One region of the Lottiidibacillus patelloidae genome, then DNA from elsewhere that is predicted to be linked to it. Evidence: a T-box and tRNA genes for the amino acid it is inferred to sense, from the RefSeq annotation. Region 1 holds a T-box; the other regions hold tRNA genes.
The links. A T-box is a leader RNA that pairs with one kind of tRNA and senses whether it is charged. The one in region 1 lies ahead of tyrS (tyrosine--tRNA ligase), so its partner is inferred to be a tRNA-Tyr.
Positions count from the first base shown of each region.

Region 1 (9,650 bases):
CATCGTTAGCCAAATATTTGACCATGCTCTAGGTACTACACGCCAAATATCATAGCCACCACCACCTAAGGCAATCCAACGTCCCTCACAATATTCCTCGGCAATCTCTTGTGCAATTTTCGGAATATACTTGTATGTCCTCATTGTTGTCATTAAATGAGTGAGAGGATCATAGCAGTGCGCATCTGCCCCATTTTGAGTAATTATTACATCTGGTTTAAAATATGCAGCAATTTCTCGCAATGCGATCTCATAAGCATGCAAAAAAGAACCATCTTCAGTGAATGCATCAAGTGGAAGATTGAATGAAAAGTTAAAGCCTTTGCCAAATCCTCTTTCTGTAACATTGCCAGTTCCAGGGAATAAATACTTTCCGGTTTCATGAATTGAGAATGTACAAACATCATCAGCTGCATAGAAGCCCATTTGCACCCCGTCACCGTGATGTGCATCCGTATCGACATATAACACTCGTGCACCATATTTCTTTCTTATATGCTCTATAGCGATGGCACAATCGTTATAAATACAAAACCCCGATGCTTTCTCTTTCATACTGTGATGTAATCCACCAGCTAAGTTGACTGCTGCTTTTGTTTTTCTTTCCATCACTAAATCAACAGCTTGCATTGTTGCACCGACAACTTGACTAGCTGCTTCATGCATATTTGGGAAAATAGGCGTGTCCTCCGTACCTATCCCGTATTTTTCAATCGAGGGTACAACATTACCTATGCTAGCTTCTTTTACAGCGGTTATATATGCTTCATTATGAAATAGCGCAATATCATCATCAGATGCTGCACTAGGTGTAATGATATCTTCTGTATGCAGAGCATCAATTTTCGTAAGAAGATCGTACGTTAAGTGAACACGCTTTTGATTAAAAGGATGGTCATCATTGAACTTATAATTTGCAAATTTTTCAGTATACATGAATAGAGCATTTTTCATAGACACGGTCACTTTCTTAATACATAAATCGATTTTTGAAACGTAGATGATCGAATGCCTGGATCGTATGCATATCAACATTTTTTCCAATCCGAGCCATTAAGCAATTTGCAGGATGTGAGCTAATTTCAGGATCATCCGTTGCAAACCATTCTAATCCACCATTTTTCATTACTTTTTCCATTACTTTTCGGTAGTCCCATACAGAAAGGCCTGTCCGATTTAAATCCCAATGCCAATAATATTCAGTCGTAATGACGATATAATTATCCATCGCTTTATCCATCATTGCTACCTTTAATAAGTTTTTCGCTACCTTGTAATGACGATAGGTTGGAATGATTTCTATCGCACCTAACTCTAGTAGGTTTTCTAAATTTCCTTCTGACCATCTTTCTAAAGGATCAGGATATAAAAAAGTAACATAGCCGATAATTTTATTTTGTTCTCGGGCAATAATAATTCTCGCTTCAGGTAACTTCGCAATTTCAATGATTGCTTTATGTTGTTCTTCGGGAGAACGAAAAGCATCAAGGTCACGGTGAAACTCACATCTCTCGAGTGCAGAAGGAGTTATCGGTCCTTCTAATATCAACGTACCCTTTGGTGTTTTCAGTTCAAGTGCATTGTATGTTTTTATATGTTCCATTCTGTCACCACCTAAACTTTGTAAATCATCTATTTTATTATACAACATTGGTGGAGCTAGTTTTAATAATTTTTTAAAAATTGTGAAAAGATATAAAATAATTTATAATAATATTGTGAAAGTTCATGAATGTATACAAAATAAAAGTATAAAGGGGGATTGTCATGAAAGCGGAAATTATTCCAGCACGACAAGGAAATCACACTTTATCGAATTATGATGAGCTGCGTCAATCATTTCGTTGGCAAGACGTAGAAAAAGAATTTTCATGGAGTGAAACAGGCAGAGTTAATATTGCTTATGAAGCAATTGACAGACATGCATTGACAGATAAGAAAAATAAAGTTGCACTTTATTATCGTGATCTCCAAAGAGAAGAAAAGTACACGTTTAAAGAAATGAAGGAAAAATCCAATATGGCTGGCAATCTTTTGAAACATTATGCAGATGTTGAAAAAGGTGACCGAGTATTTATTTTTATGCCAAGAACACCTGAACTTTATTTTACGCTATTAGGTGCGCTGAAATTAGGAGCTATAGTAGGTCCGTTATTCGAGGCTTTTATGGAAGGTGCAGTGCATGATCGCTTACTGGATAGTGAAGCAAAAGTACTAGTGACAACAAAAGAGTTGTTAAATAGAGTACCTGTAAAAAAACTTCCGAATTTAAAGCATATCGTTCTAGTTGATCAAGATGTAGAAGAGAAAGGTATATATATTGATTTTCATAAACATTTCCAAACTTCTAATAAACAGTTAGATATTGAATGGGTTGATCGTGAAGATGGTATGATTTTACATTACACTTCTGGATCGACTGGTAAGCCAAAAGGTGTTTTACATGTTCATAATGCGATGATACAACATTATCAAACTGCCAAATGGGTGTTAGATTTACAAGAAGGTGACACGTATTGGTGTACTGCAGATCCAGGCTGGGTAACAGGTACATCATATGGAATTTTTGGACCTTGGTTAGTCGGAGCGTCAAACGTCATATTAGGAGGAAGATTTTCACCTGATTATTGGTATAAAGTAATTGAAGATTTTGGAGTGTCTGTCTGGTATAGTGCTCCTACAGCTTTTCGTATGTTGATGGGCGCAGGGGACGAACTCGTAAAAAAATATAATATGTCTTCGCTTAGACACGTATTAAGTGTCGGTGAACCGCTAAATCCTGAAGTTATTCGCTGGGGAATGAAGGTGTTCCATTTACGTATTCATGATACATGGTGGATGACGGAGACTGGTGCGCAAATGATTTGTAACTACCCTTCAATGGATTTAAAGCCTGGGTCAATGGGTAAACCACTCCCAGGGATTAAAGCGGCAATTATCGATGACCATGGAAATGAATTGCCACCGTATCGCATGGGTAACTTAGCAATTAAAAAAGGTTGGCCATCGATGATGCGTCAAGTATGGAACAATAAAGCAAAGTATGATTCCTACTTTTTGAACGATGAATGGTACTTCTCTGGTGATTCAGCGTATATGGATGAAGACGGTTACTTCTTTTTCCAAGGGAGAATAGATGATGTTATTTTAACTTCTGGTGAGCGCGTTGGCCCATTTGAAGTTGAAAGTAAATTAGTAGAGCACGCAGCGGTTGCGGAAGCCGGTGTTATTGGCAAGCCTGACCCTGTTCGTGGTGAAGTGATTAAAGCATTTATTTCATTGCGTAAAGGCTATGAACCTAGTGAAGAATTAATAGAAGAAATTCGAACATTTGTAAAGCGTGGTTTAGCAGCACATGCTGCTCCTCGAGAAATAGAATTCCGAGATAAGTTACCGAAAACAAGAAGTGGGAAAATAATGAGACGTGTCCTCAAAGCATGGGAACTCAATTTACCTACTGGAGATCTTTCTACAATGGAAGATTAACATGAATAAGGGCCTAGCGATCTAAATCGCTAGGCCCTTATTATTATTTATCATTTAGATTGTCTAGATAATGTCTCTCATTATCAGTCATTTATTTCCGGTGGATCTACAGGATCAACAGGATCAGTCGGATCTCCTGGATTAGCTGGATCCTCAGGGTCAGTTGGATCTTCTGGGTCAGTTGGGTCACTAGGATTTCCTGGATTTGTCGGATCAGTTGGATTTTCAGGCTCTTCTTCCTCACTCGTATAATTTCCAGTGTTAACTTTATTGGAGAATTCAGATTCATTTCCAACTATATCGACAGCTGTCACAACATAAGAATAATCACCTTCTGCTAAAGTGAAACTTAACTCTTTAGTATTATTTAATACAGAAGCAACAATTTCATATGTTTCACTGTGGTTTTTCGCTCGATATATACGGTATCCAATGACATCTTTTTCAGAATGAATTGCCCAAGTTAACATACCGTCTTGTTTAGAAGCAGCAATGGCACTTGGATTTTTCCCATTATCAGCAAGTATTTCAGTAGATAAAATTTTAACTTTTTTCCACTTTTCTAAAACCTCACCTGAATTTCTATCTCTCGGAAGAATATATGGAATTTCTTCTTCATTGAAGTTTTCCGTATTAAAGTAAATCGTTTCTTCAATCATGTCTGCCGGAGTTAATTCATTAGGTAAATATGCTTTACCATTCGCATAAACAACATTACCTTTAATAAATGAATTATCAGTCTCAGTAGGGACGTGATTAATATTAAAGATATCCGTTTTTACTAATCCTAACTCTTGGCAAAGTGAAGAAGGGAGCAAACCGGAAGCTTCACAATAAGAACGTCTTACGATACCACCAGGCATTTTAAAGTTATCTTCTGGATCCATCAATTCAGGATTAATGCTATAAGCTGCATTTGCTAAATATGACCATAAAATTTGTGAACGTGCAGCTTCTCCTCGATCAAGTTTTTTTGGATTTTCGTATCCAAGTCTAACTCCAAGCGTAACATTCGGGTTTAAACCAACGAACACTGCATTTTCATTATTTTGAGTCGTACCTGACTTCGCACCCCAGTCACTTGTAAAGTCTAAATATCTTAAGATTCTGCTACTTAGACCATCAGTGACAATACTTCTTAGTAAATCTACTGACAAATAAGCAGTCTGAGGAGAGAATACTTCTACTTCTTCTATTTCATGTTCAAATATAACTTCGCCATCTTTCGAGACAATTTTCTCAATAATATAGCCATCAGTAAATTTACCGTTATTACCAAAGGTTGCATAGGCATTAACAACATCTTCCATAGTTACATCTAATGTACCTATTGCCATAGAAGGGAATGTTCCTTCACCATGTTGCCATCCATTTTCATTCTTCTCGCCGTGAACTCCCATTTTTATTAAATAATCTCCAGCATCCCAAGGGTCGACAGTTAAAAATGATTTAATTGCAGGGATGTTCCAAGAGTAATTTAACGATTCACGAACAGATACCAATCCTTGGAACTTTTTATTCCAGTTCAGTGGCTTATAATTTAATGATGGATAACTTAATTCCAAAGGTGCGTCCAAAATTATTGAACCAGGTTGGATATGTCCTTCTTCCATTGCTGGTGCATATGCAAGAATCGGCTTAAATGTTGATCCTGCAGATACAGTACTTAACGTTGCATTGTTATAAGATGAACGAGCGTAATCACGACCACCTACAAAGGAAATAATCGCTCCAGTTTTATTGTTTATTAAGATAGCACCAATATCTTCTGGTTCCATCACAATTACTTCTTCCATTTCGCCCGTTTCGGGATTCTCCACAAATTTTGCTTGTGGCTTATCACTACCGAATAAAGAATCATCTTCGACTACTTTATTCATCGCATCGTAAATTCCTTTATCGATAGTAGTGTAAATATTATAACCAGATCGGCGCATTTCACGATCTGCCTTAATACGATAGCTTTCTAATAATGTTGCATCACTAAAAAGAGTTTCTTCATCAATTCCATCTTTATTTGCTAAATAAATAGCAACTTTTTCTTTTGCACGCTTTTCAATTTCGAACGTTAAATAAGGATAACGCTCAATTGATCCAGGCTGAGGAGGAAGGAAGTTAGCTTTAATATCGTATGCTAAAGCAGCTTCATATTCTTCTTTTGTAATGGACTCGGCTTCCAACATTCTACTTAAAACAGTCTTCATCCTATTTAAAGCAGGTTCTATACTTTCTTTTACAGTCCCATTAGCTGTAAATGGAGTATATCCAAAAGGACTTTGCGGAAGTCCTGCAATAAAAGCAGCTTGTGGTAAGCTTAAGTCTTTTGCATCTACACCAAATATTCCTTTTGCTGCAGCTTGTATTCCAGCAATTTGTCGGCCAGAGGAGTTTCTGCCAAAGTCAACAACATTTAGGTATGCTTCTAAAATTTCATCTTTATCAAAAAATCTCTCAAGTCTCATCGCAAGGACAATTTCTTTCGCTTTTCGATCGAAGGAAACTTCAGTTGTTAAGATTTGATTTTTAATTAATTGCTGCGTTAATGTACTACCACCAGTTTTTACTGTTGCATTTGTTGCTTCTTGGAAAATTGCACGCATAATTGCTTTTGGAACGACACCATTGTGACGCCAAAATTCAGCATCCTCTGTAGCAATTACAGCTTCTATTACATGTTTAGAGACATTATCAATGGTTACTTCTTCACGTTCTTTTACAGATCTTAATTTGTCTAAATAAATATTATTCGCAAAATAAATATTAGAGGTTTCTTCATAATTATATATATCTTTTTTCATACTTTCATAGCTACGGATAGGCTCGTCCTTTACTAAAGAAGCAAAGTATCCAGCGCCGACTCCACCTGCAAAAACAAAACCTAAAATACCCATTACAGAAAAAATTAAAAATAAATTCCAAAGAACATTATAAGAAATTCTAGAAATTTTAACGATTTTCTTTTCAATTAGGAAATCGGTAGTTATCGTCCAGTACTTCTTAATATTTGTTGTTATATTTGCTATTATTTCTTTCATGGTTTACCTCCTAAAGACCTTTGAAGATCAAACTCAATTATAGCATATTAGGTCGATTAGGATAACAAATTCATTTATTTTAAAAATATATATTTGACAGTACATCCTATTCTATGATAAAAAATATTAAACAAATAAAATTTTATTGGCATTGAAAGGTTAAGTAGTGATTTATCTCACTGTATACAGAGAGCTAATGGTTGCTGGAAATTAGCACATAGATAAACGCGAATTACACCCTGGAGCTATTCTTTGTGAACGAAATAGTAGCAAAGAACGGAGATATCCGTTATCAAGTTAGAGTGGGAGCTTTTTTTTAAAAAGCTTCAATTAGGGTGGTACCGCGAGCAAACTCGTCCCTTCTTTTAATTAAGAAGAGACGAGTTTTTTTATTTGGAAAAAGAAAAGGGGAGAAAGTAATGACGATTTTAGAGGATTTAAAATTTAGAGGACTAGTTCATCAAAATACTGATGAAGAAGGTTTAATTAAACATTTAGAAGATGGAATGGTTACGTTATACTGTGGATTTGATCCTACTGCAGATAGTCTACACATTGGTAGTTTACTACCAATTTTATGTTTACGTCGTTTTCAATTGGCTGGACATCGTCCAATTGCCTTAGTTGGAGGCGGTACAGGATTAATCGGCGATCCAAGTGGGAAAAAAGCTGAACGAACACTTAATACATCGGAAACAGTGCAACAATGGAGTGACAGCTTAAAAGCTCAGCTCTCTCGCTTCTTAGATTTTAATGCCAATGGAAATCCAGCAACAGTCGTTAACAATTACGACTGGATAAAGGATATAGATGTGATTACATTTTTAAGAGACATTGGGAAAAGTTTTGGGCTAAATTACATGCTTGCAAAAGAATCAGTAAGCTCTCGTTTAGACGCAGGTATTTCCTTTACTGAGTTTAGCTACATGATTTTACAATCCTACGACTTCCTAAAACTTAATGAAAAAGAAAATTGCACATTGCAAATTGGTGGAAGTGACCAGTGGGGTAATATTACTGCTGGGATGGAGTTAATTCGTAAACAAAATGAAGGGGAGCAAAAAGAAAAAGCTTTCGGACTAACGTTCCCACTCGTTACGAAAAGTGACGGTACAAAGTTCGGTAAAACAGAAGGTGGCACGATTTGGCTCGATGCAGCGAAAACGTCTCCTTACGAGTTCTACCAATTTTGGATTAACACGAATGACCAAGATGTCATTCAGTTCTTAAAGTACTTCACATTCCTAAGTAAAGAAGAGATTGTCGCACTTGAAGAGGAAATGAAAGTAGCTCCAGAAAAAAGAAGCGCGCAAAAAACATTAGCTGAAGAAGTAACGAAATTAGTTCATGGGGAAGAAGCACTTCAGCAAGCAATTAAAATTACAGAAGCATTATTTGCAGGAAACATTGCTGATTTAACAGGTGAAGAAATTAAGCAAGGATTTAAAGATGTTCCTTCTTTTCAAATGGAAAATAAGGATGATATCGCACTTGTTGACTTATTAGTAAATAGTAAAATTTCACCTTCAAAACGACAAGCACGTGAAGATATTAAAAATGGTGCTGTCTACATTAATGGTGTAAGAAGACAAGAAATGGAAACAGTCATTAACGCAGAAGACCGTATTGAAGATGAATTTATCGTTATTCGCCGAGGGAAGAAAAAATACTTCTTAATTAAATACTAAATTTAAAGGGTTGTTAAGAAAGTCAGTAATACTGGCTTCCTAACAGCCCTTTTTCACATTTTAATATCTTATCCTTGAAATCAACTCCCTTTCCGCGGGCGAACCGCAAGCATCCTTGCTCGCTATTCCCGCAGGAGTGTCGAGGATTTCATTGGATTAAAACTATATGTCGCTACCTGCTCTTATTTTTGGTACTTTTCAGGCAACCACTATTTACGAGTGTTTATGAGAAATTTGTTTGGTATTATTATCTGCAACGAGAAACTTAGATCTACCTAAGTATAGAGGAATATTTAACTTTTCAAAGTTTGGTAACCCTTCTTCGGTAAACTTTTCATCATCACGATGAAAGCCTGTTATTTCACCTACGAAAAAGTCGTGATCACCATAAGTATTAACGTCAATTAATTTACATTCATATGCGACATAGGCGTCTGTTAAAATAGGGCATTTTATCGTCACACCACTGATGAAAGAAATGCCTAATTTTTGAAATTTATCTCCATTAGCACCTGTCTCAGTACCTGCTTTTAAAATAGCGTTGGCATGGTCGGCGGAAACAAATTGAATAGCAAATTCCTTTGACTCTTTTATTAAATGGTGGGTAAATCGTTCCTCACCAATTGCAACACCATAGATCGGGGGTTCGTACGAAATATACGTATGCCATCCTGCAGCCATAATGTTCTTTGTACCATTCCACTGTGCGGTGACAAGTGCTACCATACCAGGATATGAATGCATGACAGTTGTTTTTGTTTGCTTTAACATAATTTCCAACCTTTACTTTAATTTGTATTTTGGTAATAATAGTCTATCATAATAAAGGTAATTACAAAGGAAGGAAGACTTAACTTATGACAGATGGAAGATATAGAAATAATGTATTAGCAGGAAGCGAAGTAGATGTTGTCTTAAAAAAAGATCAACGAAGCGGGACATTAACACGAGGAATTGTGAAAGATTTATTAACGAATTCTTCTTATCACCCTCATGGGATAAAGGTGCGTCTACAAGATGGACAAGTAGGTAGAGTGAGTAATATTATTAAATAACAAAAAAACCTTCTTGGATGAACCAAGAAGGTTTTACTCTTATTAACGAGAGTAGAATTCAACGATAAGTTGTTCGCTGATTTCAGAAGATAATTCAGAACGCTCAGGTAAGCGGTTGAAAGTACCCTCTAATTTGTCAGCATCGAAAGTTAAGTATTCAGGAACGAAATTGTTAACTTCGATAGCTTCTTTAATAATATCTAAGTTACGTGATTTTTCACGTACACCAATTGTTTGTCCAACAGATACGCGGTAAGAAGCGATATCTACGCGGCTTCCATCAACAGTGATGTGACCGTGGTTAACTAATTGACGTGCTTGACGACGTGTACGAGCTAAACCTAAACGGTAAACTAAGTTATCTAAACGTGCTTCTAAAAGGATCA
Region 1 is NZ_NPIA01000008.1:17,783-27,432, reverse strand. It holds gene CIB95_RS13250 (acetoin utilization protein AcuC) at 1-954, opposite strand, end outside; gene CIB95_RS13245 (GNAT family N-acetyltransferase) at 971-1,603, opposite strand; gene acsA (acetate--CoA ligase) at 1,768-3,486, shown strand; gene CIB95_RS16545 (transglycosylase domain-containing protein) at 3,570-6,521, opposite strand; T-box leader at 6,664-6,885, shown strand; gene tyrS (tyrosine--tRNA ligase) at 6,941-8,209, shown strand; gene CIB95_RS13225 (flavin reductase family protein) at 8,423-8,980, opposite strand; gene CIB95_RS13220 (YwbE family protein) at 9,067-9,264, shown strand; gene rpsD (30S ribosomal protein S4) at 9,307-9,650, opposite strand, start outside.

Region 2 (9,650 bases), on a different contig from region 1:
TGGGTAATATACTTTATTTTGTCCTTCGGTTGTACGATACCCTCTATCTCTAATCATATAAAAGTCACCTTTTTTCACTTGATCATCAGGATGGATATTCCAAACAAGATGATACGATGCCGGATCATTTTTATTTATTTTCCAAATGTAAGGTCTACCTTTTGTATCAATATACGCTAGTCGCCACTTATATTTATCCCACACCCAAAAACTTTTACCATAATCGTCCTCGCCCGTAATAAAAGGAACATATTTATGTTTTTCACTTACATCAAATACTTCTAGAATTTGGTTTGCATTTGCTTTCGGAAACGTTTTATTAATTTCCTCGATTAACATCTCTTCTGTAAGGAAAGAAGATGGTTGTGAAAAATAAGAAAAGTAAACGATTGTAGCTAATAATACTAAAATAAATCCACATGAAATATATATGTATTTCTTTTTATTTACCATGTCCTCCCTCCTTTAAGATAGAATTATTAGAACGAAAATAATATTGCTTACCCGCAGAGGAGATTAAAATACCTTTACCGTCATTCTCTATATAAATCGTACTCTCCATGCCACTTCCCCATTTTTCCTGATAATTAATGAGTAGATAAGGGAAGCGCTCTTCTTTTTTGTTTGAATCCATATTATTCCTGTATGTTTCGTTATACCATTCAATATTCATTATCATCTCTCGACTTAATTGATCGAGTTCACTAATTAAGGCCTCTTTGTTTAGTGACACCTCACTTTTTCCTGAAGGATGACTAGTAACTACAGAAGCATTTGTAATATCTGCAAGATAAGTTGTCGGCCTGTCTGCAGGATAAATCGTTGCGTGAATAGGTGAAGACACCAATGTAGCAGCTAAAAATATAAAATTGGCCCAAAATCCTAACCAAGCAAACAGACGATACGTTTGCCACTTTCCCTCTTTCCCTTTTAAGACTGCATATAAAATCCAAACTCCTAAAGGTAAAATGGATATTTGAAAAACTGTATCAAATGCAGACCAATTTATCGAAAAAGAAAACATGCCAACGATGATGACTAATGCAACTTTCCAAACTTTTGGTTTACCTGCTAAATTGTTATAAATTCGAAATGCTATCAATGCTACCGATAGCCAAGCTAATACGAAAAATACAAAGCCTACAATATTGAAACTAACATTCCACAATAAAACCAATCCCCTTTTCTAGGCACTCCTAAGAAGCAATTATTATAATAATTTGTTGCTTTCTTTCCTTCCTTTTCCATACTAACTTTTATTTTAACATTAATTTATGGAATATTATGTATTTTTATAATTTATTAGTTTACTTCGGTTTGTACACTTGGAAAAACATAAAACCCCCACACTGTTATTAAGTGTGAGGGTTGTTGGTCATTATTCTACAGTAACTGATTTTGCTAAGTTACGTGGTTTATCTACGTCACAGTCACGGTGAAGTGCTGCGTAGTATGAAATTAGTTGTAATGGAAGTACTGATACTAATGGTGAAAGAATTTCGTGTACTGCTGGTACAACGAATGCATCACTTTCATCATTTAATCCATCCATACTAATAATACATGGGTTTGCACCACGTGCTACTACTTCTTTCACGTTACCACGAATGCTTAAGTTAACATGTTTTTGCGTAGCTAGGGCAATGACTGGTGTTCCCTTTTCAATTAACGCAATTGTCCCGTGTTTCAATTCTCCTCCAGCAAATCCTTCTGCTTGGATATAAGAGATTTCTTTTAACTTTAATGCACCTTCTAAACCTACATAGAAGTCAATTCCACGTCCGATAAAGAATGCATTTCTAGTTGTCGCTAAGAAGTCTTTTGCAATTTGCTCAAGTTCTTCTTTACGATCACAAAGTGTTTCCATTGCATTAGCAACAATACTTAATTCTTTAATTAGATCAAAGTCTAACGCAATACCTTTTGCTTTTGCAGCTTCACCTGCAAGAATTGCAAGAACAGCCATTTGAGCTGTATAAGCTTTTGTTGAAGCTACTGCAATTTCAGGTCCTGCATACGTGTGAAGTGTATAATCTGCTTCACGAGAAAGCGTTGAACCAGGTACGTTTGTAATTGTTAATGCTTTATGACCTAACTCTTTAATATTTACTAATACGCCACGGCTATCTGCTGTTTCACCTGATTGTGAAATGAAGATAAACAATGGTTTTTCTGAAAGAAGAGGCATGTTATACATGAACTCACTTGCGATATGTGTTTCAACTGGAATGTTAGCTAAGTTTTCAATTAATTGTTTACCAACTAACCCAGCATGGTAACTAGTTCCACAAGCGATAATGTATACGCGATCTGTATTAAGCATTGCCTGTCGAATATCATTATCTAAAACAATGTTATGGTTTTCATCTTGGTATTTTTGTACGATGTTACGAATAACGAAAGGCTGTTCATCGATTTCTTTTAACATGTAGTGTGCGTATGTTCCTTTTTCAATGTCACTTGCATCGATTTCAGCTGTGAATGGTTTACGTTCTACATTTTCGCCGTCTAAGTTCTTTAACTCAACTGCATTTTTAGAAACGATTACAATCTCTTTATCCATTAACTCAATAAATTGGTCAGTTACTTTTAACATTGCCATCGCGTCACTTGCTACAACGTTAAAGTTTTTCCCAAGACCTACTAATAATGGACTTTTATTTTTCGCAACGAAAATGACTTCACTATCTTCTTTGTCTAATAATGCAATTGCATAAGAACCATGTAATTCAGATAGTGTTTTACGGAATGCTTCTTCAACATTTAGTCCTTCGTTTACAAATGCCGTAATAAGTTGAACGATAACTTCTGTATCTGTTTCACTCTTTAACGTAACACCTTGTAAATATTGCTTCTTAAGTTGCTCATAGTTTTCAATTACTCCGTTATGAACAATTGTAAAGCGTTCTGTTTCATCTTGATGTGGGTGAGCGTTTAGTTTACTTGGTTCACCGTGTGTTGCCCAACGAGTGTGACCAATTCCAATTGTCGCTTCTACATCTTCATTTACATTTTCACGTAAAGTAGCAATACGGCCTTTTTCTTTAAACACCGTAACTCCGTTGTCATTTAATACAGCAATACCTGCTGAGTCATAACCTCGATATTCAAGCTTTTCTAATCCTTGTAATAAGATCTCTTTTGCATCATTTGTTCCGATATATCCTACGATTCCGCACATTTTATTTTTCCTCCCATAGTAAGCGAGGGGCAAGGAAACTTTTGGGGCTTCTTGCCCCTCTTCTTTCGTTGTTTTCATAGTTCCATCTTTTCTAATCCTTTTGTACATTAAGTCACCTTAATGTTTTTGGGAAAGAAATGTCGATTGTGATGGTCAATCGGGAGGCATCCGCCGATACTCGATAAACCTCCTCCTCGTCAACTGCCATACTTTCGTCCGAGGCAGTTCAGGCGCTTTGTGTTACATTTAGGTTTTTTTACTTTCCTCCTTTTTCATTTAAAATGCAATATTAAAATCATACCACATTTACATAAAACGTCAATACTACAAAAATATGCACAAAGCCACTAAAAGGTGACCTTATGCATAGTCTATTCTTAAATATAATTTTTAGTAATTACTCTTTAAATCCAAGTTCAGCTTCTACAACAGTGACAATTTCATTTACATATTGGCTGCAAAGCTCTTCTGTTTCAGCTTCAACCATTACTCTAACTAAAGGCTCTGTTCCAGAAGGACGAACGAGGACACGTCCGTTGCCATTTAATTTTGCTTCAACTGCTTCAATTGCTGCTTTACAAGCTGCGTTTTCAACAACACCATGCTTATCTGTTACTTTTACATTTTTTAATAATTGTGGGAATTTTTCCATTTCAGAAGCTAACTCTGAAAGTGTTTTATTTGTAGCTTTCATGATGTTAACAATCTGTAAACCACTTAGTAAACCGTCTCCTGTAGTAATGTAATCTAAGAAAATAATGTGACCTGATTGTTCGCCACCAAGGTTATATCCACTTTTTTTCATTTCTTCCATAACATAACGGTCTCCAACTGCAGTTTGAGCTGAAGCTATGTCATTTGCTTCAAGAGCTTTATAAAAGCCGAAGTTGCTCATTACTGTTGATACTACAGTTGAATTATTCAGTCTGCCAAGTTTGTTCATGTATTTTGCGCAAATGAAGATAATTTGGTCTCCGTCGACGATATCTCCATTTTCATCAATTGCGATTAGTCTATCGCCGTCTCCATCAAAAGCTAACCCTATATCAGCACCTTTTTCTTTAACAAAGGCTGCTAGTGCCTCTGGATGAGTTGAACCAACACCTTCATTGATGTTTAAGCCGTTCGGAGAACTACCCATTGTCGAAATGTCAGCTTCTAAATCTGCAAATAAATGTGGAGCTAAAGATGACGTCGCACCGTGAGCACAATCTAATGCAATATGAAGACCTGCAAAATCTTCATCAATTGTTTGTTTTAAATATTGAATATACTTTTGGCCACCTTCAAAGTAATCATTTACTTGACCTAATTCGGCACCTATTGGTCGTGGTAAAGTATCTTCCTTTTCTAGTAGTTCTTCAATCTCTTGTTCTTGTTCATCTGATAGTTTAAAGCCATCAGAACCAAAGAACTTTATTCCGTTGTCAGCTACAGGGTTGTGTGATGCTGAAATCATTACACCTGCTTGAGCATCTAACACTTTTGTTAAATATGCTACTCCTGGAGTAGAAATAACCCCTAAACGCATTACTTCAGCACCAGTAGATAATAGTCCTGCTACTAGAGCACCTTCAAGCATATGACCTGATACTCTAGTATCTCTACCGATAAGGACTTTCGGCTTTTCAGTTTCTTTCGTTAATACATATCCACCAAAACGTCCTAATTTAAATGCTAGTTCAGGTGTTAATTCTTTATTTGCAATACCTCTTACTCCATCAGTACCAAAATATTTACCCATTGTATGTCTCTCCTTTAACTCGTAACAGCTACTCTGTAATCTTAACCTTCGCTTTGAATGTATGTGCTTCCCACTTTACATATTGTGGTCCATTAAATTCTATATTTACAATATGCTCACCGGTTACTAATTGACTTAAATCAACAAATATATCAAAGTCTGCTATTGTCACATCTTCTAAAATGGATTGTGCGCCTAATAAATTCACATCTAAAACCCCATCACTTGGCGTAATAAATGAAGCTTTTAATCCTTGGGATAGTCCCTTGACTTTAATACTTACATCTTCAAATGTTTTCTCTTCTTGTTTCGCAACTTGAACTTTCACTTTTATTTTTTCTGGTTTGACGATGGAAATCTTATCTGGAACCGGAACATCAAAAGTAAAAACTGTATCCTCATTTATCGTCCGTAAATTTAGCATCTTACCATCGATATACTCATAACGGTCAATATCTTCCTTTTGACCATAAATGATAACTGTATTTGGTTCAACCGTAATAGATACAAGGCTTAAGCCTTTTGGCAAGGAGTTAATTTCTTTCACGCGAATTGGTACACTTTTATATGGACTTGTTATCGGCACTCTCACATCAATTACTGCCGGATATACATCTAGATTTTTTAGCTCATTACCTTGCGAATCATAAATGAACAACGGCACACTAGTATCTATACTCTCTTTAGCAAATGCAATGTTAATATAACCCTTTATTAGAGCTATTTTATTCACTTGGCTTTTTGCTCCTGTAACTGTAATACTGTTTGGATATACAATCGGCGTTTCGTATGCATAACCGAGCGGTAGTTTACTTTCATTAATTACTTGAACTTCCACAGGTGCTAATTTCGAAACCTTTTCTTCAATTGTTATTGTTACATGTTCAGGGTCCGTTTTTACGGTTAACTGACCAGGGATGTTTCTGTGCATCACAGGCACTTGATGTGTTCCTTCTTTATAACCATTTAAATCGACATATGCTTCATAATTTGTTGCTAATTTTGCTTTCGTAATGAGGCTTTCTGAGCCTTCTAGATAGATACTTATTTTTTCAGGTAAACCAGTAACGACGTATTTCTCCTCATCATAATAAGATACAAGATCAACTTCCTCAAAAGCTTTTGGATCTTTAGAAGAGGAAAATAACGTTAAGAAAGGGTTTGTACTTGGCTTACTTTGAGGAGAATCAAGTGTGATTCCTAAAAAAAGTAGAACTGCAAGCATAAATGAAATAATTCTAACAAACCAACGACTTCTTAATAATTGATCCAACATTATTTCTTCCTCCATTTCCATCGAGTTGAGGAAGTATTTTCAGTTTCTAACATTAATTCTTTTGTTAATATAGGACGCAGTTTCTCTTCTGTTAATCCTCTTACTAACTCGCCGTTTTTAGCCACAGATATCTGTCCTGTTTCTTCAGATACTATAATAGTGATGCTATCTGTTACTTCACTAATCCCAAGTGCTGCTCGGTGACGAGTACCTAATTCTTTTGAAATAAACGGGCTTTCAGAAAGTGGTAAATAACAAGCAGCAGCTTCAATTTTGTTTTGTTTCAAAATTACAGCACCATCGTGTAATGGTGTATTTGGAATAAATATATTAATAAGTAATTCTTCTGTTAAGCTTGCGTTTAATGGAATTCCCGTTTCAATGTATTCATTCAATCCTGTTTCTCGTTCAATGGATATTAAAGCACCAATTCTTCGTTTTGCCATATAATTAGCTGCCTTAATAATCGCTTCGAGTGATTTAACATTCTCCTCTTCCTCATTGACTGAGGTTCGTGAGAAGAAACTTCCTCTTCCTAATTGCTCAAGTGCTCTTCGTAATTCCGGTTGGAAAATGATAATTATTGCTAGTAAACCATATGTAATTGCTAAATCCATTAGCCATTTTAATGTCATTAGACCGAATAAATTACTTACGAACCAGACAAATAATATTACGATTATCCCTTTCAATAATTGGACTGCTTTTGTCCCGCGAATAATCATAATAAGTTTATATATTACAAAAGTTACGAGTAAAATGTCTATAGCCTTAGTTAAAAATTCTAAAATAGTTACTCCTCCACTCGCCATATTACTTCCTCCATGTTAAACACAGAATCCTTTTTCATTATATCATAATTTTGCCAAAACTAAATTGCATATAATGTTTAACTTTTTAACGTAGTGGGAATATATGTTAAAATAATATTAGGAGGGAGTGCTAGGATGACTGATAAATTTATCTTATTACAAAAAATTGAGAAAACTAGAGAAAAGATGATATCTATTGCTGAGAAGCACCCGTACAGTTCAAGCAAGGTAGTACAACTTAGTAGAGACTTGGATGAACTATTAAATAAGTATAACAATTTAGTAAATTAGATATAAAAAACATCAGCAACCTTAACATTGGTTTGCTGATGTTTGTACTTTTACAACAATTTCTCTCCAAAAAGTGATGCAATTAAACCTACTGCAGCTTCGGCAGTTTTATTTTTCTCATCTAAAATTGGATTTACTTCTACGAACTCAGCAGAAGTAATGAGTCCTGAGTCAGAGAGCATTTCCATCGCTAAGTGACTTTCTCGGTAACTTAACCCACCCATGACAGGTGTTCCTACACCAGGACAATCTTCTGGATCGAGTCCATCTAAATCTAAACTTAAATGTACTCCTTCTGTTTTTTTAGAAAGGTAATCTAACGTTTCTTTAATTACAGTAGACATACCTAGCTTGTCTACCTCATGCATTGTATAAACTTTAATACCTTTTTCTTTAATTAATTCACGTTCTCCTTTATCTAAGGAGCGTGCTCCAATAATTACGATATTTTCCGGTTTAATCTTCGGAGCATAGCCACCGATATTAACTAAATCTTCATGACCTAAACCTAAACTAACTGCAAGTGGCATTCCATGGATATTACCTGATGGAGAAGTGTCCGCCGTATTTAAATCTCCATGCGCATCATACCAAATAACACCTAAGTTATCATAATGTTTTGCTGCACCAGCAAGAGTCCCAATTGCAATACTATGGTCTCCACCTAAAACTAATGGAAATGATCCTTCAGAAATAACTTCTGAAACTTTATTATTTAAGTTATCGTTTGTAACGATTACTTCATTTAAGTTTTTTAAGTTTGTTTCTTTTTTTATTTGCCCATGATCTCTACTTATTTCAATGTCCCCTGTATCAATGACTTCTAAATCTAATGATTTTAAACGTTTTTCCAATCCTGCATAACGGATCGCACTTGGGCCCATATCTACACCACGCCTATTTTGACCTAAGTCCATCGGCACTCCAATAATTGAAATTTTCTTCATATGTATTACCTCCTATATATGCTCACTCTATATTATAACTCTATTTTCATCTTAAAAACACTTACTGTATATATTCAATGTAATAATTTCATATCTTTTCAACAAAAAAACCTTAAATCAAATAATGATTTAAGGTTTGTAATTTATTATGTATGGTGGAGCCTAGCGGGATCGAACCGCTGACCTCCTGCGTGCAAGGCAGGCGCTCTCCCAGCTGAGCTAAGGCCCCATTCTTGTTTGGAGCGGAAGACGAGGTTCGAACTCGCGACCCCCACCTTGGCAAGGTGGTGTTCTACCACTGAACTACTTCCGCAATAAAGTGAGCCATGAAGGACTCGAACCTTCGACCCTCTGATTAAAAGTCAGATGCTCTACCAACTGAGCTAATGGCTCTAAATAATGGCTGGGCTAGCAGGATTCGAACCTACGCATGACGGAATCAAAATCCGTTGCCTTACCGCTTGGCGATAGCCCAATAATAAATGGTGGAGGGGGGCAGATTCGAACTGCCGAACCCGTAGGGAGCGGATTTACAGTCCGCCGCGTTTAGCCACTTCGCTACCCCTCCATGGACAGAAAAAAATAATCATTTATTCATTTATGAATAGAAGATTATCGTTAGCTTACAAAAATATAAATAAAAAATGCCGGCAAGAGGACTTGAACCCCCGACCTACTGATTACAAGTCAGTTGCTCTACCAACTGAGCTACACCGGCATAATAATGGTGGAGGATGACGGGATCGAACCGCCGACCCCCTGCTTGTAAGGCAGGTGCTCTCCCAGCTGAGCTAATCCTCCACTATAAATGGTGACCCGTACGGGATTCGAACCCGTGTTACCGCCGTGAAAGGGCGGTGTCTTAACCGCTTGACCAACGGGCCAATAAATATTTAACACTTCTCCTGGAGCTTCCAACCGGGCTCGAACCGGTGACCTCTTCCTTACCATGGAAGTGCTCTACCTACTGAGCTATGGAAGCATGGCTCCACAGGCAGGACTCGAACCTGCGACCGATCGGTTAACAGCCGATAGCTCTACCACTGAGCTACTGTGGAACAATACTAAACCTGGCAACGTCCTACTCTTGCAGGGGGACAGCCCCCAACTACCATCGGCGCTGAAGAGCTTAACTTCCGTGTTCGGTATGGGAACGGGTGTGACCTCTTCGCCATCATTACCAGATAATATCCTTCAAGACAAGAAATATATTATCATCTCTTTACTTGATTGACAAGTGTTTTTTTCAGGAACATCGTTCCTTCAAAACTAGATAACGACAATCACATACATTTTAATAGTCCAGCTGCGGCTCCTAGTTTCTCGAGGTCGCTTCACTCCCTCAGTCGAAGTCTTTTGGACTTCTCATTCATGAGTTCCAGCGCTTGTCGAAACTATA
Region 2 is NZ_NPIA01000013.1:19,822-29,471, forward strand. It holds gene CIB95_RS15595 (hypothetical protein) at 1-453, opposite strand, end outside; gene CIB95_RS15600 (hypothetical protein) at 443-1,168, opposite strand; gene glmS (glutamine--fructose-6-phosphate transaminase (isomerizing)) at 1,379-3,181, opposite strand; gene glmM (phosphoglucosamine mutase) at 3,579-4,925, opposite strand; gene CIB95_RS15615 (CdaR family protein) at 4,954-6,201, opposite strand; gene cdaA (diadenylate cyclase CdaA) at 6,201-7,013, opposite strand; gene CIB95_RS15625 (aspartyl-phosphate phosphatase Spo0E family protein) at 7,149-7,304, shown strand; gene rocF (arginase) at 7,355-8,251, opposite strand; tRNA gene CIB95_RS15635 (tRNA-Ala) at 8,405-8,480, opposite strand; tRNA gene CIB95_RS15640 (tRNA-Gly) at 8,490-8,564, opposite strand; tRNA gene CIB95_RS15645 (tRNA-Lys) at 8,572-8,644, opposite strand; tRNA gene CIB95_RS15650 (tRNA-Gln) at 8,652-8,726, opposite strand; tRNA gene CIB95_RS15655 (tRNA-Tyr) at 8,735-8,819, opposite strand; tRNA gene CIB95_RS15660 (tRNA-Thr) at 8,897-8,969, opposite strand; tRNA gene CIB95_RS15665 (tRNA-Val) at 8,977-9,052, opposite strand; tRNA gene CIB95_RS15670 (tRNA-Glu) at 9,061-9,135, opposite strand; tRNA gene CIB95_RS15675 (tRNA-Thr) at 9,158-9,233, opposite strand; tRNA gene CIB95_RS15680 (tRNA-Asn) at 9,235-9,309, opposite strand; rRNA gene rrf (5S ribosomal RNA) at 9,320-9,436, opposite strand.
Region 2: it has a tRNA-Tyr gene. The T-box ahead of tyrS (tyrosine--tRNA ligase) is inferred to sense a tRNA for this amino acid. The anticodon was not compared.

Region 3 (9,650 bases), on a different contig from region 1:
ACGGGCAATCCCACGACCGTTCACCATGATTCCAATTGACTTCGCAACCTAAATGCGTACAAGTCGTATCGACAATATGAACGTTGCCTTCCTTGTCTTTGTACGCACCTTTGCGATGGCCATCAATTAAGACAGCGGCGCCTTCATCATTTTCGAGCTCATGCACTTCTTTAACGGGGACTTCTAGTTTCCCTTTTATTAAATGTTTAACGACATCTACATTTTCTTTAAAAAAGTGCTTTAAGCTAGGGTCAGCGTAAAACCTAGATGGACTATAGACATCTTGATATGGATTGTCTTTTTCCATGATGAGATCTGTTAATAGCCTCGCTGCAGCAGTCCCGTTTGTCATACCCCACTTTCTGTAGCCAGTCGCTATAAGTATATTCGGCTTAGAAGGTGTGATGGCACCAACATACGGTAACTTATCAATTGTTATTAAGTCTTGTGCTGACCAACGATAGACGACTTCCTCACTTGCCAACGTCTGCTGAGCAAAGGTCTTTAACGCATTGTAATGCTCAAGTGTGTCTTTTCCTTGGCCAGACTTATGGCTATCACCACCGACGAGAACCATTTTTTCCCCATTTATCGTAACAGAACGAAGCGAGCGAGTTGGCTGATCAACACTTAAATACATGCCACCTGGATATTCATCCTTCGTTTTCACCGCTAAAATATACGAACGTTCCGCGTACATTCTCGTTGAATATAACCCCGTTCCTTCGTAAAAGGGAAAATGGGAGCTTGAAACGATATGTTTCGCTGTGATGCTGTAGCCATCCCTCGTTAATACAGAAACATCTTCACCATTTTCTTCAATATTTACCGCAACCGTCTTTTCAAATAATAGACAGCCCTCTTCCTTCATGAGCTGGATGAGGTGCGCGAGATATTTCAGTGGGTGAAATTGCGCTTGTCCCTTCATAGAGAGTCCTTTTGTGATTTTTATATTAAACGGAATTTGATCAACTAGCTGTCCATCAATGTGCAGTTTTTGATACGCTTCGTATTCTTTTTCTAGTTTGCTAGCGTATTCCTCCGTCGTCGCATATAAAAATGCATCTTCTGTTTCGAATTCACAATCAATGTTTTGCTCTTGCACTGTATCCTTGATGAACTGTAGCGCTTCCATATTCGCTTCATAATATAGCCTTGCTTTGTTAACGCCAAAATGAGTAATGTACTCATCATAAATTAAGTCGTGCTGCGCCGTTATTTTAGCAGTCGTATGCCCTGTCGTTCCGTTCAACAGTTGATCCGCTTCAATTAAAGCGACCTTTTTGCCTTCTTTCATTAAAAGATACGCTGTCGTAATGCCGGTAATCCCACCACCGACAATAACGACATCCGCATGAATATTTTCCTGTAGCTGATTGAACGTCGGAATATCCGTGCCTTCGATCCAGTAGGATATTGGGGATTTAGGTAGTTGTTCTGCTTGTGCATTTTCTTCTTTCATTTGTGCCCTCCATTAAAAACAAAGATGCTTTAGTTTTTGTAGAAATGGAGGGAAACATTCATACTTATTTAAGTTTACGTAAACTCATCACATATTCATCTTCGACTGGCCACCATCAACATTCCAGCTTGCACCTACGACCCATGAGGCTTTATCAGAAGCTAGAAATGTCACAACATTTGCTACTTCTTCCACTGTTCCAAAGCGTCCAGCTGGTATTTCATCTTTTACAAATTGCTTAATCTGATCAGGGTTTTCGTTTAGACGTCTTTGCCAATTACCTGTTGGGTGTAGGATTGAGCCAGGCGCGACACTATTTACGCGAATGCCATCATTAATGACTTCATCGGCAAAGGATTTTGTGAAGCTAATTAATGCTGCCTTGGCATTGTTATACGTTACTTTCCCACCACTTTCACGGCCGAAAATCGAGGTGATATTAATAATGACTCCTTGTTGCTGTTTCTTCATTTCAGTGGCAGCTAGTTTACTTAAGTGGACCGCAGAATAATAATTTAACTCCATTGCCCGCTCGAAATCTTCCATTTCTGTTTTCATCACAGTACTACCGTTACTTCCACCGGCATTGTTAATAAGAATATCTATTCCACCATGTTCTTCGAGGAACGTTGAAACTAACGCTGTCCGCTCTGATTCGCTTGTGACATCACACTGATAGGTATAAATGGAAGGGTAGTTTGCCTTCGCTTCCTCTAAAGCTTCTCCTCCTCTAGCGGCAATGCCAACAATTGCCCCTTCTGCAAGAAATGCTTTTGCTATTCCTTCTCCAATTCCCTTTGATCCTCCAGTAACTAATACCTTCTTTCCAGTTAAGCCAAGATCCAAGTTGCTCATCCTTTCTAATATTTCCTAGGTTTTATGTATGCTAGTTAAATTTACGACACTTTTTTCTATTAAATTCTAAAAATACGACATACCAACTTTGCAAATCTCTCATCATCTATTTCTTCATTTTTCATCACACCGTTTTCCCAACTTCTAAAATAGGTATTCGTGAGGACTGTTCTTCCTCTTTCTGTGAAGTATGAAACCAATGGATGTTTATTAAAGGGAGACTGTTCATGCTCAAAAATAATATCTTTTATTTTATTTAATTCATCCATACTTTCGATTGGCGTATCTACATTAAATGCATAGCCAACTTTCCAGTCCGTGTATTTATCTTTTATCTTCATCTCAAACAGATATCTGCCTGCTTGCCTATCTAACCCCTTTATTTTAAACTCGCCATTCATTGACTTCACTGTTTCTCCACTTAGCGGCACTGGCTTTAAAGGTAAATTCCCGCCAAAGCCAGAATCAATGATATAAGACTTATTCTGATGACTAAGTAGAATTGTGACATGTGTATCCCCTATTGGTTGAAACTGTTCATTTTCTTTGTCATAAACATTTCCGCTTAACAAGTTTACATGAAACCCGTTCTCTCTTAAAAAGAGATATAATAAAGGATTTATTTCGTAGCAAAGACCTCCTTCATTATTTACTAAGACCTTATTCACTAAGTATTCATTTGAGATTTCAATTTCCCTATTATCAATCACTACCAAATTCTCAAAAGGTATCGTTTGTGAAGTTTTCACTAATATGTAAGCGAGCTTTTCAAAAGTAATTTCTTCGTTTTCAGAAATTCCAATTCTTTTTCGGAATAATGAATTGATGTTCAAGTGCAACACTCCTTCTTAATAAAGACGATGTTGGTTTTGCGTTAGCCACCTGTATATCATTTTATTCCACACAAAACGCTCATTTGCCTCTTTTTGCTAAGTAAAAAACTACTTATAATGCTGCTTTCCAACATTAATAAGTAGTTTCAATTTTACAGTACTGTGCTATTTATCTTCTCTTAATAAATAATCATTTCCATCTTGGTCATAGAAAGCGAACATTGTGCCATATGGCATTCTCATCATATCACCGACCTTTACATCGTTTTGCTTCATTTTCTCATATGCTGACTCAATATCCGTTGTACTAAAAAGTATGGATGGATGTGACACTTTAGAAGGTTGTTGTTGCTGCATCGCCACTTTCGAATAAAGAATTAACGTCGTACCATTACTATCACTTGGTCCGACCTCAATCCAGGAAAAGTCAGGTCCCATTGGCTGTTCCAGCTTTATTTCAAACCCGACTTTATTTAACCAAAAGTCCTTTGCTTGTTCTTGGTCCTCGACATAGATAGATACTTTTGCAATTTTATTTATCATCTAATCACTCCTTAGGTTACATATTAAAATTATACTATTACGCAATTGATTTTGCATTTTTGTCTATGTTATGTAAGCACATCTCCTTCGTATACATCTTTCATCATCGCTACGTGTCTATTATATACCTTCGACTATTATTAATCTGAGACAATTATGTCATCTCTTACTAAGGAAGGAAATTGACATAGATTCATATCTATCATAAGCTTCAATTAATAGTTTAAAGGAAATTTATAGAATGAAAGGATGAACCAAATGAATATAGAATCAAATATTTCAATGAAAGAAGAAGCAATCGCTTTTTTGAAACTCGTCGTAGCTGGGAACATTCGTGATGCATTCAAGCGGTACACAAGCGCTGATTTATGTCATCACAACCCTTATTTCCATGGTGATGCAGAATCACTCATCGTTGCAATGGAGGAAAATCATGTAGATGCCCCTAACAAGATTTTTGAAGTTAAGCTTGCGTTGCAAGAAGGTGATAGAGTTGTTGTATATTCGCATGTGAAGCAAAATGCCGATGATATCGGAGCAGCTATTGTCCATATCTTCCGCTTTGAAAATGACGAAATCGTTGAAATGTGGGATGTCGGCCAACAAATCCCCGAAAATTCTCCGAATGAGAATGGGATGTTTTGATTAACTTCAACAAATGTGTAAAACAAAAAAACACTCACAAAGTGAGTGTTTTTGTATTAGTTTGATACCGGTGGCCGGGGTCGAACCGGCACTCCAGAGGAACACGATTTTGAGTCGTGCGCGTCTGCCAATTCCGCCACACCGGCATATTACTATAGTTATTACTATATCGGACAAGATATAACTTAACATCTTAATAGAGCTATGTCAACTAGAGTTTTCCTACCTCAATAGCTCCACTCAATTCGAAGATTTAATTATAGCAACACTACTCCGTTATACTTGCTTTCTGGAATGACCTTCTTGCTTTTCTTTCACTCATTAAAAACATCAAGATTCCAATAATAATGACTCCACCACCAATGACCTGTGTCCACAATACCATTTCTCCTAATATATAATACGCTAATATCGAAGCACCAATTGGCTCAAAAAGTATACTCATCGAAATTGTAGAAGTACTTAACCACTTCAACGACCAATTAAATAGCGTATGCCCTAGTAACGTCGGCACAATAGCAAGCAATACAAAATAAAGCCAATCAGACTGTGGATATGGATAAAGTTCATATTGAAGTGTAACCACATATAAAAATAACGTGAACGTACAAATACCATAGACAACAAATGTATACGTAATAAGTGATAACCTTTTACGGACTGTCTGCCCAAATAATAAATATGCTGTAACCATCGCACAAGCGAGTAACGCTAAAAAGTCTCCATATAAAGCCATACCACTTATAGCAAAATCGCCCCAACTAACAATAATACTTCCACTTATTCCTAGAGCTCCACTTAGTATTGCTTGAAGCTTAAGCTTTTCTTTGAAGAAAAGGTATGTTCCTACGAAAGCAAAGATCGGCTGTAATGTAACTAATACCGTTGAACTTGCAACAGATGTGTAATTCAATGATTCAAACCATAAAATGAAATGAAATGCTAAAAATACACCAGAGACTGCTGAAAATAGCCAATCTCGTTTTGTTATAAGTTTAAGTTCATGACGATATTTTATTAAAAATAAAGGCAGCATAATTACTACGGAAAAAAATAAACGATAAAAAGCAATGACAGGAGCAGGTGCAGAAGAAAGCTTTACTAAAATTGCTGAACTTGATACAGCAATTACACCAATTGCTAACATGAAATAAGGGTTTATTTTTGGTTGGTTCATCATATTTAACCTCGCGCATTTTTTATATTCTAGTTGTAAGTATATATGAAATTTGTAAAAACGAAAGAATTAAAGTCTATTAATATATGTAGGTATCTTTTATTTAGCTCGAAATAGCTAGTAACCCTTTCTATAACAAGAAAAACGACACACAATAAGTTATGTCGTTAGATCACTTAACTATGGACTTGAATTTAGCATGATAGCGAAAAAGTATTATCCACTTACTTTTTCACTAAGACACCATTTCCATCAAAAATTAATTCATTTGCTGGAACTGGCTTTAAAAATAAATATCCTTGCCCAAGTTCACACAATTCACCTTTTAAGAAACTTAAATCATCTTCTGTTTCTATTCCTTCTGCAACTGTGCTTATATTTAAGTCATTCCCTAATTTAATTATATTTTTTATAATAGAACGCTTTTTCTCTGATCTCATCATATCTATTACAAATGAACGATCAATCTTAAGTTCATCGATAGGTAGATTTACTAAGACACTTAGGCTTGAATAACCTGTGCCAAAATCATCTAAAGATATTTTGACTCCGAGCTCTTTTAGTTCGTGAAATACTTCTATCGTTTCATCTGGTGAAATAAGTAAACTCTCAGTTATCTCAAGTATTAAATATTGTGGCGGGAGTTTCGTTTTCAAAAGGGCATCTTTTACGGTTTGCACAAAGTTTATATGCTTAAACTGAATCACTGATACATTTACAGAAACAGTAATTGGATGACCTTCATCAAACCATTTTTTGGCTTGTTGGCATGCTTCTTCTAGCACCCACTTACCAATTTGAATTATTGTCCCATTATTTTCAGCAATAGGAATGAATTCCATTGGTGAAATAAATCCTTCTGATTTATCATTCCATCTAAGTAAAGCTTCAACTCCAACTATATTTTGCTTCATTAGATTTACCTTTGCTTGATAGTACATTTCCAACTCATTGTTAGCTAGCACTTTTTGGAGCCTATCTTCCAATAATAAGGTTCGATTACTTGCATTACGTAATGTAAAGTTATAGTATACATATGCTCCTGCGTTCGTTTTCTTTGAAGAGACACAGGCTAAACTAGCTGCTGTTATTAAGTATTCTGGTTTTAGCTCTTCCACTTCATTTGAACATACTATTCCGATTTTAGGTGTAAGATAAACCTCACGGCCATTTAACAATGTTACAGGATTAGATAAGCATGTAATAATATCATTAACGATACTTTCTGTTTTTTCTCTATTTGTATTCCTAAGCAAAATAATAAACTCTTGGCTAATATAACGATAAAGATAACTTTGTATACCAAGAAGATCAATTAATCGTTTACCTACTTCTTTTAACAGTTGATCTCCTGAATTATGACCTAATGTATCATTAATTTCCTTTAATCGTCCTACATCTAAAAATAATAAAGAAAATCCTTCATTACCTTCTTTTGCATTCAGACAGGTTTCATGTAAATCTTCCTCTAACTTAAATCGGTTTTTCAAGCCACTAATTGAGTCATGATATGCCATGTACTCTAGCTTTACTTCAGCTTCCTTTTTGGAAGTAATATCTATAACAGACCCACATACCATAAATGGTTTTCCACTTTTATTAATAATTGGTATTGCGTAACTTTCAATCCATCTAGTCTCACCATTATTAAGTCTTATTCGAAATTCAATCTTACTGTTTTCCCCATTCAAATACTTTGTTTCATGCGCTTTTACTCTATCCTTATCTTCTTTTACTACATTTTCAAACCAAAAATCTGGATTTTCTTCAAAGTCTTTTTGATCAGCTCCATAAAGTCGAGCAATACCTTCTGCTACAAAAACTCTTTCTGGATTAAAAAGACGGACCCAAAACATTGCATTTGGGCTTTTTCGAAATGCTTCAAGGATGTTCACTCTTCGTTGCACTATATCAACTAAATAACAAAAAAGGACGGAAATAGTAAAGAAAAATACAGCAAAAAATACCGTATTAATTAGAGAGGTATCTGAGAAAATTAATATACTAAATAAGACATGTGACCCTGTGACCATTCCTGAAATAATAATCCCTGATTTAAAGCCTCTAATATAAGCAACAACGAGTATCGATAAAATATTTGCCATCCATATTGCTTCAACACGATTCTCAAAAATAAAACCATCTATTATTATAGAAGCTAAGATAAAAAGTGCAGAGAGTGGATAGGCAATGGCTTTTAGTTTTAATTTTTCTAAAACCATTGTGCACACCCTTTCTAGGAGAATATATTTTTATATTCTATCACATATTGTAAAAAAAAGGGGAAATTTGAATCGCTTTACAAATATAATAAACACGAAAAAACCAACATACATAATGTATGTTGGTTGGTCATTTAAGTATGGTGCCGAGGGCCGGACTTGAACCGGCACGGTAGTCACCTACCGCAGGATTTTAAGTCCTGTGTGTCTGCCAATTCCACCACCCCGGCAAATATATTTGGCAGTATTAAAATTTTGGAGGCGGCAACCGGATTTGAACCGGTGATAAAGGTTTTGCAGACCTCTGCCTTACCACTTGGCTATGCCGCCATCTTGGAGCGGAAGACGAGGTTCGAACTCGCGACCCCCACCTTGGCAAGGTGGTGTTCTACCACTGAACTACTTCCGCGTATGGCTGGGCTAGCAGGATTCGAACCTACGCATGACGGAATCAAAATCCGTTGCCTTACCGCTTGGCGATAGCCCAAAATTTTAAAAATTAAAGGGCGAGTGATGGGAATCGAACCCACGAATGTCGGAACCACAATCCGATGCGTTAACCACTTCGCCACACCCGCCATTGTATTATTAATTATTTAATTTAAATTATGGCAGGGGCAGTAGGAATCGAACCCACACTGAAGGTTTTGGAGACCTTAGTTCTACCTTTAAACTATGCCCCTTTAATAACTAATTATTAAAAGTGGTGGAGGGGGGCAGATTCGAACTGCCGAACCCGTAGGGAGCGGATTTACAGTCCGCCGCGTTTAGCCACTTCGCTACCCCTCCGTTAAGAAAGACAATTAATATTATATATTCATTCTTTAATAATGTCAACAATAACTTTATTAAAGATGCCGGCAAGAGGACTTGAACCCCCGACCTACTGATTACAAGTCAGTTGCTCTACCAACTGAGCTACACCGGCATATGAATAAATGGTGGCTCGGGACGGAATCGAACCGCCGACACGAGGATTTTCAGTCCTCTGCTCTACCGACTGAGCTACCGAGCCATAACAATATATGCATTATGCTAATAAACAGTGATTGCAATCTAAAAATGGCGGTCCCGACCGGGATCGAACCGGCGATCTCCTGCGTGACAGGCAGGCATGTTAACCGCTACACCACGGGACCATTTGGTTGCGGGGGCAGGATTTGAACCTACGACCTTCGGGTTATGAGCCCGACGAGCTACCGAACTGCTCCACCCCGCGATAATATTAAGTTAAAATGGTGGAGGATGACGGGATCGAACCGCCGACCCCCTGCTTGTAAGGCAGGTGCTCTCCCAGCTGAGCTAATCCTCCAATATATATATGGTGACCCGTACGGGATTCGAACCCGTGTTACCGCCGTGAAAGGGCGGTGTCTTAACCGCTTGACCAACGGGCCACAAAAAACCTTGTGGCGGAGAGCGAGGGATTCGAACCCTCGAGACAGCGTTAGCCGCCTACACGATTTCCAATCGTGCTCCTTCGACCACTCGGACAGCTCTCCAAATGGCTCCACAGGCAGGACTCGAACCTGCGACCGATCGGTTAACAGCCGATAGCTCTACCACTGAGCTACTGTGGATTAATTTAATGCCTGGCAACGTCCTACTCTCACAGGGGGACAGCCCCCAACTACCATCGGCGCTGAAGAGCTTAACTTCCGTGTTCGGTATGGGAACGGGTGTGGCCTCTTCGCCATCATTACCAGACATATTTTAAAGACAAGATGAATTATACCATGATAGTTTACACTTAGACAATGGTATTTTCTTGTAATAAAAAGGAACATCGTTCCTTCAAAACTAGATAACGACAATCACATACATTTAAAAATTTGGTTAAGTCCTCGATCGATTAGTATCTGTCAGCTTCACGTGTTACCACGCTTCCACACCAGACCTATCAACCTCATCAT
Region 3 is NZ_NPIA01000001.1:19-9,668, reverse strand. It holds gene CIB95_RS00125 (FAD-dependent oxidoreductase) at 1-1,462, opposite strand, end outside; gene CIB95_RS00120 (SDR family NAD(P)-dependent oxidoreductase) at 1,550-2,308, opposite strand; gene CIB95_RS00115 (arylamine N-acetyltransferase family protein) at 2,377-3,150, opposite strand; gene CIB95_RS00110 (VOC family protein) at 3,316-3,693, opposite strand; gene CIB95_RS00105 (nuclear transport factor 2 family protein) at 3,952-4,338, shown strand; tRNA gene CIB95_RS00100 (tRNA-Leu) at 4,404-4,484, opposite strand; gene CIB95_RS00095 (DMT family transporter) at 4,607-5,515, opposite strand; gene CIB95_RS00090 (bifunctional diguanylate cyclase/phosphodiesterase) at 5,740-7,737, opposite strand; tRNA gene CIB95_RS00085 (tRNA-Leu) at 7,879-7,967, opposite strand; tRNA gene CIB95_RS00080 (tRNA-Cys) at 7,994-8,067, opposite strand; tRNA gene CIB95_RS00075 (tRNA-Gly) at 8,072-8,146, opposite strand; tRNA gene CIB95_RS00070 (tRNA-Gln) at 8,150-8,224, opposite strand; tRNA gene CIB95_RS00065 (tRNA-His) at 8,243-8,315, opposite strand; tRNA gene CIB95_RS00060 (tRNA-Trp) at 8,347-8,420, opposite strand; tRNA gene CIB95_RS00055 (tRNA-Tyr) at 8,442-8,526, opposite strand; tRNA gene CIB95_RS00050 (tRNA-Thr) at 8,593-8,665, opposite strand; tRNA gene CIB95_RS00045 (tRNA-Phe) at 8,677-8,752, opposite strand; tRNA gene CIB95_RS00040 (tRNA-Asp) at 8,801-8,876, opposite strand; tRNA gene CIB95_RS00035 (tRNA-Met) at 8,880-8,956, opposite strand; tRNA gene CIB95_RS00030 (tRNA-Val) at 8,974-9,049, opposite strand; tRNA gene CIB95_RS00025 (tRNA-Glu) at 9,060-9,134, opposite strand; tRNA gene CIB95_RS00020 (tRNA-Ser) at 9,148-9,239, opposite strand; tRNA gene CIB95_RS00015 (tRNA-Asn) at 9,243-9,317, opposite strand; rRNA gene rrf (5S ribosomal RNA) at 9,328-9,444, opposite strand; partial or broken rRNA gene CIB95_RS00005 (23S ribosomal RNA) at 9,570-9,650, opposite strand, start outside.
Region 3: it has a tRNA-Tyr gene. The T-box ahead of tyrS (tyrosine--tRNA ligase) is inferred to sense a tRNA for this amino acid. The anticodon was not compared.